Regions from separate parts of the Pantoea sp. BRR-3P genome, predicted to be linked through region 4. Evidence: predicted binding sites of a transcription regulator. Region 4 holds the regulator's gene; each other region holds the start of a gene.

Region 1 (3,204 bases), 1.1 Mb from region 4:
TTTGCGTCACCGCCAGCTTCTCCTGCTCGTTCAGCACGAAGAATTCACCGTTGGTGCCGCCGCAGAAAATACCGTTGCCAGCCCTTAACTGGCGTTTGACCTGCTCGCGCTGGGCGACGGGATTAAAGGCACCGTCGCGATCGAAGGTGGTAACGATGGCGGTTAACACGCCCTGAATTTTCTTACTCATGGTGTCCTCGATAATGCTTAGTGGCTCAAAGCGGGAAACAGCGTCAGGTAAACGTTGCGTACGTCATCGGCGCCCACTTTCATCGGTACATTCTTCATCAGGCGCTGCACGTCGAGTGCGGCTTCAACCAGATACGGCAGGTGATCCGGGCCGATACCCAGCTCTTCCAGACTGGCGGGCAGCTTCAGGCGTTTTACCAGCGCGGCAAAGTATTCAACCAGCGCATGAGATTTGGCTTCTTCATCCAGTGACGTATCGACATTGGGCAACAAATCGTAAGCCTGAGCGAATTTGCTCACTGCCGCTGGACGCACAAAGCGCATGCACGGCGCGAGCAGAATGGCGTTAGCCACGCCGTGCGGAAGGTGATATTTGCCACCTAGCGGATAAGACATCGCGTGCACCAGATGCGTACCGGCATGCGCAATCGATGCGCCGCCATAATAAGATGCCCACAGCATGTTCAGGCGCGCTTCAAGGTTATCTGGCTCTGCAATAGTGGTTTCGAGGCTGGTAAACAGCTTTTTCATGCCGATCAGCGCATAGTTATCGCTTACCGGATTTGACACGGTAGCGGTAAAGCATTCGATCAGGTGGCACAGCGCATCGATCCCGGTAGAAGAGGCGATATGCGGCGGCATGCTGGTGGTGAGTTCCGGTATCAGCGCGACATAATCCGGCAGCATCACCGGCGTGATAATGCCGACTTTGGTCTCTTTCTCTGGGATAGCCAGAATGGCGTTTGGCGTGGCTTCCGAGCCGGTACCTGCCGTGGTGGGAATCAGCAGCGAAGGGGTGCGCGTATGCGGTTTTTCACCGGCCAGTAACGCATCCAGCGTTGGCGCGCCCGCGACGCATAGAATAGAGAGCAGCTTCGCGACATCCAATACGCTGCCGCCGCCGACGCCAATCACCAGATCGATATCGCTGCCTGGTAGCGCAGCGACAATGGACGCCACATCATGCTGGCTTGGTTCTGGCGGCACCGTATTGATGATGCACAGGCTACCCATTTGCTGCTGCAGCTGGGCGATCAGCCTCTGAACCGCCGGAATGCCTTCGATATTCTTATCGGTCACCAGCAGGGCTTGCTTCTTACCTCGCAGCAGATAGCTGAGGTCATTAAGCGCCTGAAAGCCACTTATCACGGTGCTGTTGATATTCATTACATACCCTTATCGCGTTTTTCGTGCTGAATGATTAATTTTGCTCAAACGGCGCGAGGTCCATCACTACAGAGCCTAATTTTATAGGACAAATTGATTTCGATTAATTTGATCTTGCTCACATATAATCAATCATGATTGAATATAATCATTACAGCGCGGCGGTAGCCGATTAAGGAGAGAGAATGACTTCACAGCCATGGAAAACACCCGTCTTAGTGATTGCCGATGATTTTACCGGTGCTAATGATGCGGGGAGCGGGCTGGCACGCGTCGGAGCGCGCGTGCATGTGCTGTTTGACAGCAGCACGCCGCATCCAGCTGGCAGCGCCGATGTGCTGGTGATCAGCACCGATAGCCGCGCGGTGAGCGCGCAAGAAGCGGCGCGTCGCACCCGTACTGCGCTGGAGCAGCATCAGGCGATGGTCAACGATGGCTGGCTGTTTAAGAAAATCGATTCCACGCTGCGCGGCAATCCCGGTGCGGAAATCAGCGCGGCGCTGCAGGCCAGCGGCAAAAAATTAGCATTGGTCGTGCCGGCGGTGCCAAAACTGGGCCGTACTACACGCGACGGTGAAGTCTGGATCGATCGGCAGCGTTTGATCGATACCGAATTCGCCAGCGATCCCAAAACCCCGGTCACCAGCAGCCATGTGCTGACGCGTTTGCAAATGCAAAGCGCGTTGACCGGCGAAACTCTCGATCTCGCCACGGTACGCGGCGACCAACTCACGCAGGTACTGGCGAGCAAACAGGGCTTACTGGTGGTGGATATCGAGCAGGATGCCGATCTTGCCTTATTAATGGCGGCGGCGGCCGCGTTAGATGAGCGGCCGCTATTGGCCGGAGCCTCTGGCCTGAGCGATGCGCTGGGCGAACTGCTGGCTGCCCGTCAGCCGCGTCCGGTGCTGGCGGTGGTGGGGTCGATGAGCGCGATGGCGCAGCAGCAAATTGCGCGCCTCGCCAGTCAGCGCGACATCCGCATTATCGACATTGATATCCGCCAGCTGTTTGCCCAGCCGGCCTGGCCGCAAGCCGCCGATTGGCAACAGGCGATACTGCAGGCGCTGCACGATGGCGCACATTGCGTGGTGCGCACCACGCAGCATGCCGATCAGCGTCACGACATTGAGCAACTCTGTCTGCAGCATCAGGTTTCGCGCCAGGCATTAGGCGAACGCATCTGCCAGTTTCTCGCGCAGTTAACCAGCACCGTTTGTCGTCAGGTGCAGCCTGCGGGGCTTTATCTCTCTGGCGGAGATGTGGCGATTGCCGTGGCGCAGGCGTTAGGTGCCAGCGGTTTCCAGATTCAGGGCCTGGTGGCGGGCTGTGTGCCGCACGGGGTTCTGCTTGACAGTGAATTACACCTGCCGGTGATGACCAAAGCAGGTGGCTTTGGTGACGAAAATACCCTGGTAGAAGCCATTCGTTTTATTGAGGAGAAGTTGAGTGAATAAAATTATTGCGATTACCATGGGCGATCCGGCGGGCATTGGCCCGGAGATCATCATTAAAGCGTTGGCAGAAGGTGAGTTAGCGGGCGTGCCGGCCGTGGTGGTTGGCTGTGCAAATACGCTGCGCCGGGTGATGGGGCTAAATGTGACCCCGCAAGCTGAGCTACGGGTACTTGATCAGATTAAAGAGGCACATTTCGCGCCGGGCATTATCAACGTGATTGATGAACCGCTGGCGGATGCTGATGCGCTAAAACCGGGCGTGGTGCAGAAAGAGGCGGGCGATCTGGCCTGGCGCTGTGTTAAACGTGCTACCGAGTTAGCGCTGGCCGGGGAAGTACACGCTATTGCGACCGCCCCCCTGAATAAAGAAGCGCTGCACTCGGCAGGTCAT
Region 2 (3,204 bases), 2.0 Mb from region 4:
CAGGAAAGTTAAGGTACCGACAATAATGTTGATACCGGCCATCATAATTAAGAAACCGAGCAGGGTTTTAAAGGTGCCTTCCACCACCTTGCCCGCCGATTTTTTTTGCAGTAGCAGACCAATCAGGGCGATAAAGGCAATCAGTATTGACGCCTGCCCTAATAGATCTTTTACCAGGAAGTCGATCACACTATTCATGATTAGCAACCTTTAAGTTACGTTCTTTCATAAACGCCACGATTTTTTCTTCAATTTCCGCTTTATCAGTCAGCTTGTTGAGAATAATCACCCGCTTAATTTGCTCCGGGCTGGCATCGGCATTTAACACATCAGCAAACGCTTTCTGAGTTAAAATCATGTCGGATTTAAAGGCGTTGGCTTCAGAAATAGTGGTGTGATCAATATCGGCTTCGATTTCGAGCTTCTTTAATACCGACTTAGCGCTCATCTCGATTGCGAAACTCGATCCAAGACCGCATCCACAGACACATAATATTTTCAGCATGGCTATTTCCTCACAGAATTTGCAGTTGTTTAGCGAGTTTATAATGATGCCCTTCAGTATCGACCAGGCGTTTTTTCATGCTTATTAAATCAATCGGAATCGGTCTATTACTGCCATTAATAATGACCGCTTTATTGCGCATTCCCGACTGAATACAACGCGCGACTTCACTGGCCATAATGGTGCCCTGATAAATCTCTTCACAGGTGGGATCGCCATTTCGCAGGCCATAACCGATAATAGTTTTACGAATACGTACGCCAATCAGCGGTTCAATTTGTTTTATTAAGGTATCGATGGCGCCCTGAAAGCCCGGTGAATATTCACGGGTATAGCCTTCCGAGCACAATATAATCACGCTGTTCTGCGCGGCCAGCCGCTGTGTGATGCGCTCGGCCAGTTCCTGCGGTGCAATCTGGCATTCAGGAATCAGCGCAAAATCCGCATTGGACTTGATCGCCGACTGTAACGTTAATTCACCACAATAGCCGCCGAGCAGCTCCACCATGAATACGCGGCCGGTTAACGCGCGGCCGGTATTGCGTAATTTTGCCACCTCTTTTAATACCTGCTCGCAGGCAGTGGAGAAACCAATACTGTAGTCACTGCCAAAGACGTCATTATCGATAGTCATACCCACGCCAAAACAGTTGACGCCAAATTCGCTCAGCGTGTGCAAAAATTGTAATGAACCGTCACCTCCCGCCATAATTACTACGTCAATACGCAGCGACTTGAGGTGTTTAGCAATGATTTCATATTCCGGGCGAATTAATTTCCTTGTCGTTCTTCCTGACTGCATTACCGGAATTGAAGCGATGGCGTAATCGACTAAATCACGTTGGGATATTTCCCGGTGATTGTTTTCCAGTAAACCAGGAATGCCGCCATTGAATAACACCATTTCCGCTTTTGTCAGACGGGATATTTGATAAACAAAGTTATTAATCCCGGTAACATCTCCACCGCTGATCACCATGCCAATTCTCATTGCCATCATCCTTCATGCTGTGCGTCTGATATTCATTCTTCCGATTAACCGCAGTGCTATTTGCAACGAATGTCACACTTTTGCCATGAATTTGCTGCCAGAGATCGTTGACACAGGGTTTTGATGAGTCTTTTTTGTGATTAAAATCACATTGCCAATTCTGATTAAAATATGAATTATTCATTTAAATCATAAGGTTATATTTACATTTATCTTTGCGCCCCGCTGCCCTTAATATCTTTACTGACGCTCTTTTTCTTTCACTCTATTTTGTGATTTCCCGCGCATTTTTATCGATTACGCGCGTTTATTCCGTGAAAGTTAAAGGGATAATGATTACGTGCGTTATTTCCGCATCCGTGCCAGTCAATGATTGACTCAATGCTGTTGCACTTGTCCAATATGAATGCAAATAATTAGCGAAGAAGAGAGAAGATGAGTATTCCGCAGGAGATGTTGCGTCACCTGGCTGGCGTGGTGGGTGAGAAACAGTTATTAACCCATGCCGATGATAAAGCCTGGTACATAAAAGGCTTCCGTGTGGGGCGTGGCGAAGCGCTGGCGGTGGTGTTACCGCAAACCCTGCTGCAGCTATGGCAGACACTGCAGGTTTGCGTCGCCCATGACGCCATTGTGCTTATGCAAGCCTCAAATACCGGCGTTACCGGCGGATCAACGCCCGACGGCAACGATTACGATCGCGATGTGGTGATCATCAGCACCCGCCAGTTAAAAGGTGTGCAGGTCATTGATCAGGCGCGTCAGGTCATTGCCTTCCCAGGTACCACCCTCACTGAACTGGAACAGACCTTACAGCCGTTGGGGCGTGAACCGCATTCTGTGATTGGCTCATCCTGCATCGGCGCGTCTGTGGTGGGCGGGATTTGTAATAACTCCGGCGGCTCACTGATTCGTCGCGGCCCGGCCTTTACTGAAAAGTCCCTGTTCGCGCGCATCCATGACGATGGCCGCTTAGAAATGGTTAATCATCTCGGTATTGCGCTGGGCGAAACGCCAGAGGCCATGCTGGAAGCACTGACGCAGCAGCAGTATCAAACCGGTGAACAACCTGACTGGCAGGGAAAGATTTGGGCCGAAGATTATGCCGATCGCCTGCGTGATGTCACCGCTGATTCCCCGGCACGTTTTAATGGCGACCTCCGTTATCTGCACGACAGTTCCGGCAGCGCCGGTAAAGTGGTGGTGTTTGCCGTGCGTTTGCCCACCTTTGAGGCCAGCACCGGTAGCGATACCTTTTACATCGGTACCAACGATGAGCATGTGCTGGTGGAACTGCGTCGCTATCTGTTGACCCGCATGAGCGAGCTGCCGTTACAGGCGGAATATATCCATCGTAACGCCTTTGATTTGACGGTGCGCTACGCCAAACATATGTATCTGGCGATACGTAAACTCGGTCCGCAGGCCATTCCGCAAATGATGACGAATAAAGCCAAATGGGATGTGCGCATCAGCCATTTGAAATTCCTGCCGCGCAATTTTGTTGATCGGATGCTGCAATGCTTTAATCAGCTCACACCGAGCTTTATCGCGCCGCGCATTATGGATTACCGCAGCGAGTATCAACACCATTTGATGATCAAAGTTGAGTCTCAGCAAAGCGCTGAGCTACACGTTCTGTTGCAGGCATTTTTTGCGGCTCATCAGGGCGGCTTTTTCCATTGCGATGCCCGTGAAGCGGCAGATG
Region 3 (3,204 bases), 780 kb from region 4:
GCAGCAACGCCGTTGATGTATTAATTCACGGCATGCGCCGTAAGCTGGATAACGAAGTGATCCGCAACGTGCGCGGACTCGGCTGGCGAGTACCGGCAATATGAAACCTTTCACCTTTATGCGCTCACTGCGTAACAAACTGCTCGCCACGCTGGTGATTCTGCACCTGGCGATGATCGGCGGCGTCACCTGGTATTTCTATCACTGCTACGGCGACATGATGGGCACCATGAAGGACGATCAGCTTGCTAAGATCGCCGATGCCTGGTCCAGCAGCCAGCGTATGCCCGCCTTGATGCCGATGGTGATGAATACCGAAAAGCTGAAAAGCACCTACATTGTCCAGCTGTGGGACACCAATAACCGGCTGCGTGCCAGCTCGTGGCCCGATCTGCATGCCCCCTTGCAAAGCAAAAATGGCTGGCACGACCTGAAAGTGGGTGATTGTGGCGATGACTGCGAATGGCGCGTCTATACGCGTCCCGGCGAATTGGGCAGCGAAATTGGCAATATCCAGGTGCTGCACAACATCGGCTACATGAAAAGCATCATGCTGAAGCGGGCGCTCTCCGCCATCATTCCGTTGGTATTAATGATGCCGCTTTCGCTGCTCGTCATCTGGCTGGTGGTACGCGCCATCACGCGTGATTTACGCGTTGCATCGCGTCAAATCGCCGCCCAGGAAACGCTGCATCCGCATACGCTATCTCCTGATGGCTTGCCGGATGAAGTGCTGCCGCTGGTGGCGGCTTACAACTCGTTGCTGGATAAGCTGCGCACGGCATGGTCGTCTCAGCGCCAGTTCCTTGAGGATGCCGCCCACGAGCTGCGCACGCCGGTGACCGCCGTGACCTTGCAGCTGGAAAATCTGCGACAACACATTCAGCCGGGAGAAGCCAGTCGCCAGTTCGATCAGCTGGAAGCGGGCGTCACCCGGACGCGTCATTTGGTCACGCAGCTGCTGAACATTTCGCGCCAGGAAGATCAATCGGTGGTTGCCACGGTGGAAGCCATCGAGTTGGACAGTCTGCTGAAAGAGAGCATTGAGCAGCTGATGGTGGTGGCCGACAAACGCGGTATTGATATCGGCTTCAACGGCACAGCGCACTATCGCCTGCACGCCAGTCGCTCTGATTTACGTAGCCTGTTCGATAACCTGATCGGTAACGCGATGCTGCATACGCCGGAAGGCAGTTTGGTGGATGTGCTGCTGCATCGGGTGGGGAATCATACCGTGGTGGATATTGTGGACAACGGGCCAGGTATGGCGGAATCCTTTATCGAACGCGCTTTTGACCGCTTTACCCGTTCGCCTGATGCGCAGGCGCAAGGCAGCGGGCTGGGCCTGTCGATCGTGCGCAGCGTGGCGCAGAAACATCAGATGCAGGTTGCGCTGTCGAATCGACGTGATGCGCAGGGCCAGATTGCCGGGCTGCAGGTGCGCGTTACCCTCCCCTGATTCCCCTGGTGCGCATGAATGCGCACCCTACAAAATCCATTTCTCAGACGAACGCGACAACGTAAACGGTTGCGGGGTTCCGTTCGCCGCACGGCTTATTTGTGATAATGATCACATTTTCAGTGAATCGAAATGCAACACTTTTTGACAAACGTGATCAAAATCTATTTTCTATGCCTCTGTTACAGGCACATTACGCGGGCTTGAAAATCTGGCGCTTGAGACCGGATCCAACAACACACTGCCCATCCCTGGGATCGACTTCACCCGATCGCGGCACAAGACCGGCGATCACAAGCATGTGGTTAAAATAATGAAATATAACTCGTTGATAGCAGGCGCCTTATTGGCCACTAGCTTGACTGGCGCAGCACAAGCGGCAGAAAGCGATCCGCAGTATCTTTCCGATTGGTGGCATCAAAGCGTTAACGTGGTGGGCAGCACGCATACCCGTTTTGGACCCCAGTTTAATAATGACGTGTACCTCGAATACGAAGCCTTCACCAAAAAGGATTGGTTCGATTTCTACGGTTACCTCGATCTGACCAACTTCTTCGGCGTGGGCAATAGCAACGCCAATGGCGTGTTTGACCACGGTTCACCGATGTTCATGGAAATTGAGCCCCGTTTTTCGATTGATAAACTGACCGGCACCGATCTCTCATTTGGTCCGTTCAAAGAGTGGTATTTCGCCAACAACTATATCTATGACATGGGTCGCAATAGCGATAACCGCCAGAACACCTGGTACATGGGTCTTGGCACCGACATCGATACGCACAGCGATATCGGCCTGTCGCTCAACGTCTACGCCAAATACCAGTGGGAAAACTACGGTGCGGCAAACGAGAACAGCTGGGATGGTTATCGCTTCAAGGTGAAATACTTTGTGCCGATTACCGATCTGTGGGGCGGCAAGCTGAGCTACATCGGCTTTACCAACTTTGACTGGGGTTCCGATCTGCGTGATGAGTCCGATCGTTCACGCACCAGCAACTCCATCGCTTCCAGCCACATTCTGTCGCTGAACTACGATCACTGGCACGTTTCTACCGTGGCGCGTTACTTCCACAACGGCGGCCAGTGGGCTGACGGCCAGGAGCTGAACTTCGGCAACGGCCCGTTTGAAGTGAAATCAACCGGCTGGGGTTACTACCTGGTGGTGGGTTACAACTTCTAAGGTGTTGAGGGTTTCCCCTCACCCCAGCCCTCTCCCGCTCGCGGGAGAGGGAGTAATTAGGCTCGATCGGTTCCCTCGCCCACTTGTGGGAGAGGGTTAGGGTGAGGGCCAGCGCGCACCATCCCACTCAAACCTGTGGCTTATACGCATTCACCATCCACGGCACGCCGAATTTATCGGTAAACATCCCAAAACCGTTGGCCCAGAACGTTGGAGCCCAGCTTTTGGTGACGTTACCGCCCGCCGACAGCGCATCAAACCAACGCTTCCCTTGCGCTTCATCCGGCGTGGATAAACTCACCGAGAAACCGGCATATTCCGCCTGCGGTGCGCCATCACTCATCATTATTTCGCCCTGCCCGATACGCACATGCGCATGCATAATCTGCTCGGGTGAAAAGCTCACGCCTGAAGTGCAACCTTCATCCTCCACCGGCGTTTCATCTGGCATATCGCCATAGGTCATCTTAAACAGCAGCTCGCCGTCGGTAGCCGCAAGGTAGAAGGCAATCGCCTCTTCGCAGCGGCCGTTGTAGAACACATACGGGGTAACTTGCATGGTCTG
Region 4 (3,204 bases):
GTCAACATGGTGTGCTCGCGCGCGAGAATCGTCATGGCGTTGATGTGCTCAACGATAAACTGGCTGTGCGTCACCCACATGCGCATGTCTTGCAAATATTGCAGGTTGAAGCCGGGCTCGCTCGACGCCTGGTTCAGGGAGTTGAACAGCGCATTGTGCGCCTGATTGACCTTTATGCGCTGATAAGCCAGCTTTTCCGGCGCCTGTTCCGGTCCGAGCAGCAAGCGCAGTGCGTCCTGATAAGCTTCCAGCGCATCGTGCGCATTTTTACGCAGCAGCCCGCTTTGCCACTGTGGCCATAGCCAAATCATACCGGCGAAAGCAATCAAACAGCCCATTAGCGTGTCCATCATGCGCGGCAACAAGAATTGCGCGCCGTTGAGCGATAGCAGCTGCAGTGAATACACCGCGGTGACGGTGAAGCCAATCATCGACCAGCCGTAATATTTCCGCGTGATCAGATAGCTCGCCAGCGTGATGCCCAGCATAAATAGCAGAGTGATCGACTCCGGCACCGCCAGCCGCAGCGAGGCGGCGGCAATCAGCAAACCGGCAAAGGTGCCCAGCGCACGGTGCTGAATACGCACGCGCGTGGCGCTGTAGCCGTTCTGGCTGACGAACATGATGGTCATCAGAATCCAGTAAGGTTTAGGAATGTTGAAGAACAGCGCCAGTGCGCTACCAAACATCAGCATTACGGCAAAGCGGGCCGCGGTGCGTAACGCGGTAGATTTGAATGATAAATAGCTGCGCAACGCTGGCAATAGCGGTAAGCGGCGCTGACGATCGGCCATGAGATCGCGCGTGTAAAGCGGCTTCTGCGTGCGCAATACGCGGGCGATGCGGCTGAAGTGATAGAGGCAGAAGTTGCCAACCGGGTTATCCGGATGCTGACGGGCAATTTTCTCCAGCGCACCCAGCTGTTTCTCCATGTGAAAACGATCCGGCAGCTGATGATAGAGAATTGCATCAGCCAGCACGCGCAAACGTGCGGAGATGATTTTGGCGTTCCAGCGGATCACCGCTTCAGCGTGGCTCTCCTCCACCAGTTTCTGTACCTCTTCGGGCTGATGCAGACTGACCGAGATGTGTTCCTGCAAATCCAGCGCCACCTGGAAGGCGCGCGTCAGGCGCTTGTGACTGTTATCGCGGCTGGCCGACAGCATATGCATTTGCTGGTAACAGGTAGTGATGAGATCGACCGCTTTCTGCTGGCGCGCCAGCAGCGGCGGTAACGCTTTTTCCGGATCGGTCAGCTGTGTCAGTAAGGTGTATTTGGCATCGCAATAATCCGCCAGCTCGCGAAACAGCAGGCTGAGCGATTCACGCATCGGCTGCTCTTTCCACAGCCAGAACCAGAACCAGTTGAACAAGCCGTACCACAGCGTACCGCCAATATAGAGCAGCGGCGGCACCCATATCGGCATGCGCCCAACCAGGCTGAGCGTAAAGATAGCAGCGATTAAGGTGGCGGGCAGCAGGCGTGCATGCAGCGGGCCGATTTCGCCGGTCACGCCGATCAGCAGCGGCAGCGCCAGCAGGATCAACGGCAGCGGAATCTGGTAAGCGGTCAAAATTTGCATCAGGAAGCTGCCGGTGGCAAACAGCGAACCACCCACAATCAAGCGTTTGAAAAAGCGTTTGTGCGGCGTATCCAGACCCGCCATATTGCAGCAGGCAGGCACTAACGAGAACAGCAGACCTTTTTGCAGATCGCCAAACAGCCAGCCGAGAGCCACAGGCAGGCACAGCACCAGCGTTTGCCGCAGTGCATAGTTAACTTCAGGATGATAGATGATTCGGCGCCACATCAGCTCATCGCAAATAGAAACGGCGCGATGTTGCCATCACGCCGTGGGTGAGAAGAAATTAGCGGGTGCCGTAGACGACGATGGTTTTACCGTGTGCAGAGATCAGGTTCTGATCTTCCAGCATTTTCAGGATACGACCCACGGTTTCGCGTGAGCAGCCCACGATCTGACCAATCTCCTGACGGGTGATTTTAATTTGCATGCCGTCTGGGTGAGTCATCGCATCTGGCTGTTTAGCCAGATTAAGCAGCGTTTGCGCGATACGTCCTGTTACGTCAAGGAAAGCAAGGTTGCCCACTTTCTCTGATGTCACTTGCAGACGACGCGCCATTTGCGACGAAAGTCGCATTAAAATATCCGGGTTTACCTGAATCAGCTGACGGAATTTTTTGTAGGAAATTTCAGCCACTTCACAGGCAGACTTCGCACGCACCCAGGCACTACGTTCCTGGCCTTCTTCGAAAAGACCGAGTTCGCCGATGAAATCTCCCTGATTGAGGTAGGAGAGAATCATCTCTTTGCCTTCTTCATCTTTAATCAGTACCGCTACGGAACCTTTCACGATGTAGTACAGCGTTTCCGCTTTCTCACCCTGATGGATGAGCGTGCTTTTGGACGGATATTTGTGAATATGGCAATGGGACAGGAACCATTCGAGTGTAGGGTCTGTTTGCGGTTTGCCGAGAACCATTCGCTATTATCCTCTGTTGTAATCGTGCCCAAAATACAGGGGGCATTTTTTCCCTGTCAGGCGGTTTAATCGTCGAGCGTTTCCAGTAATGGAAAAATTATTCCGGGTCATTCTTAAGCTACGCTTTTGATTCTTCCCGCCTTCGTCTGTAACGACGAAAATATTTTCAGCACTGTTTGTAGCACAGCTTTTGCGAGCTGTCTTGTGTTGTCTCGCTTCAGCAAACGGGGGAATAGTCTGGATTGCTGTTTATCAGGTGAAAGCGTACTCTGGCGGCAAAACCGCCGCTTCAGGAGAAAGAATCATGCAGGCACGAGTGAAATGGGTGGAAGGTCTTACCTTTCTCGGAGAATCCTCATCCGGACATCAGGTGTTAATGGACGGGAATTCCGGTGATAAAGCGCCAAGTCCAATGGAGATGGTGTTAATGGCAGCAGGGGGTTGCAGCGCCATTGATGTGGTCTCGATTCTGCAAAAAGGGCGCAGCGATGTGGCCGATTGCGAAGTGAAACTCACCTCTGAACGCCGCGAAGAAGCACCGCGTATTTTTACCCACATCAACCTGCATTTTATTGTCAGCGGCAAAGCGTTGAGTGATAAGGCGGTTTCCCGCGCGGTTGATTTGTCAGCGGAAAAATATTGCTCGGTGGCGATCATGCTGGGCAAAGGCGTGGAAATCACCCATAGCTATGAAGTGATCGA

The links. Region 4 encodes CRP, which controls carbon source genes, mostly activating them, when cyclic AMP is high. Its sites were predicted from a motif close to ATGTGANNNNNNTCACAT; they were not measured.
Region 1: a site for CRP is predicted at 1,463-1,480, ahead of AAGR08_RS15220 (iron-containing alcohol dehydrogenase). Genes of this name have one in related genera too.
Region 2: a site for CRP is predicted at 1,631-1,648, ahead of AAGR08_RS09840 (6-phosphofructokinase). Genes of this name have one in related genera too.
Region 3: a site for CRP is predicted at 1,559-1,576, ahead of AAGR08_RS16810 (nucleoside-specific channel-forming protein Tsx). Genes of this name have one in related genera too.

The regions. Positions count from the first base shown of each region.
Region 1 covers NZ_CP155066.1:3,259,307-3,262,510, reverse strand. The annotation lists gene AAGR08_RS15225 (dihydrodipicolinate synthase family protein) at 1-190, opposite strand, end outside; gene AAGR08_RS15220 (iron-containing alcohol dehydrogenase) at 208-1,356, opposite strand; gene AAGR08_RS15215 (four-carbon acid sugar kinase family protein) at 1,542-2,813, shown strand; gene AAGR08_RS15210 (D-threonate 4-phosphate dehydrogenase) at 2,806-3,204, shown strand, end outside.
Region 2 covers NZ_CP155066.1:2,135,277-2,138,480, forward strand. The annotation lists gene AAGR08_RS09830 (PTS sugar transporter subunit IIC) at 1-198, opposite strand, end outside; gene AAGR08_RS09835 (PTS sugar transporter subunit IIB) at 191-505, opposite strand; gene AAGR08_RS09840 (6-phosphofructokinase) at 516-1,496, opposite strand; gene dld (D-lactate dehydrogenase) at 1,932-3,204, shown strand, end outside.
Region 3 covers NZ_CP155066.1:3,618,334-3,621,537, forward strand. The annotation lists gene AAGR08_RS16800 (response regulator transcription factor) at 1-104, shown strand, start outside; gene AAGR08_RS16805 (ATP-binding protein) at 101-1,459, shown strand; gene AAGR08_RS16810 (nucleoside-specific channel-forming protein Tsx) at 1,773-2,639, shown strand; gene yjdN (VOC family metalloprotein YjdN) at 2,767-3,198, opposite strand.
Region 4 covers NZ_CP155066.1:154,849-158,052, forward strand. The annotation lists gene AAGR08_RS00680 (YccS/YhfK family putative transporter) at 1-1,811, opposite strand, end outside; gene crp (cAMP-activated global transcriptional regulator CRP) at 1,870-2,502, opposite strand; gene AAGR08_RS00690 (OsmC family protein) at 2,807-3,204, shown strand, end outside.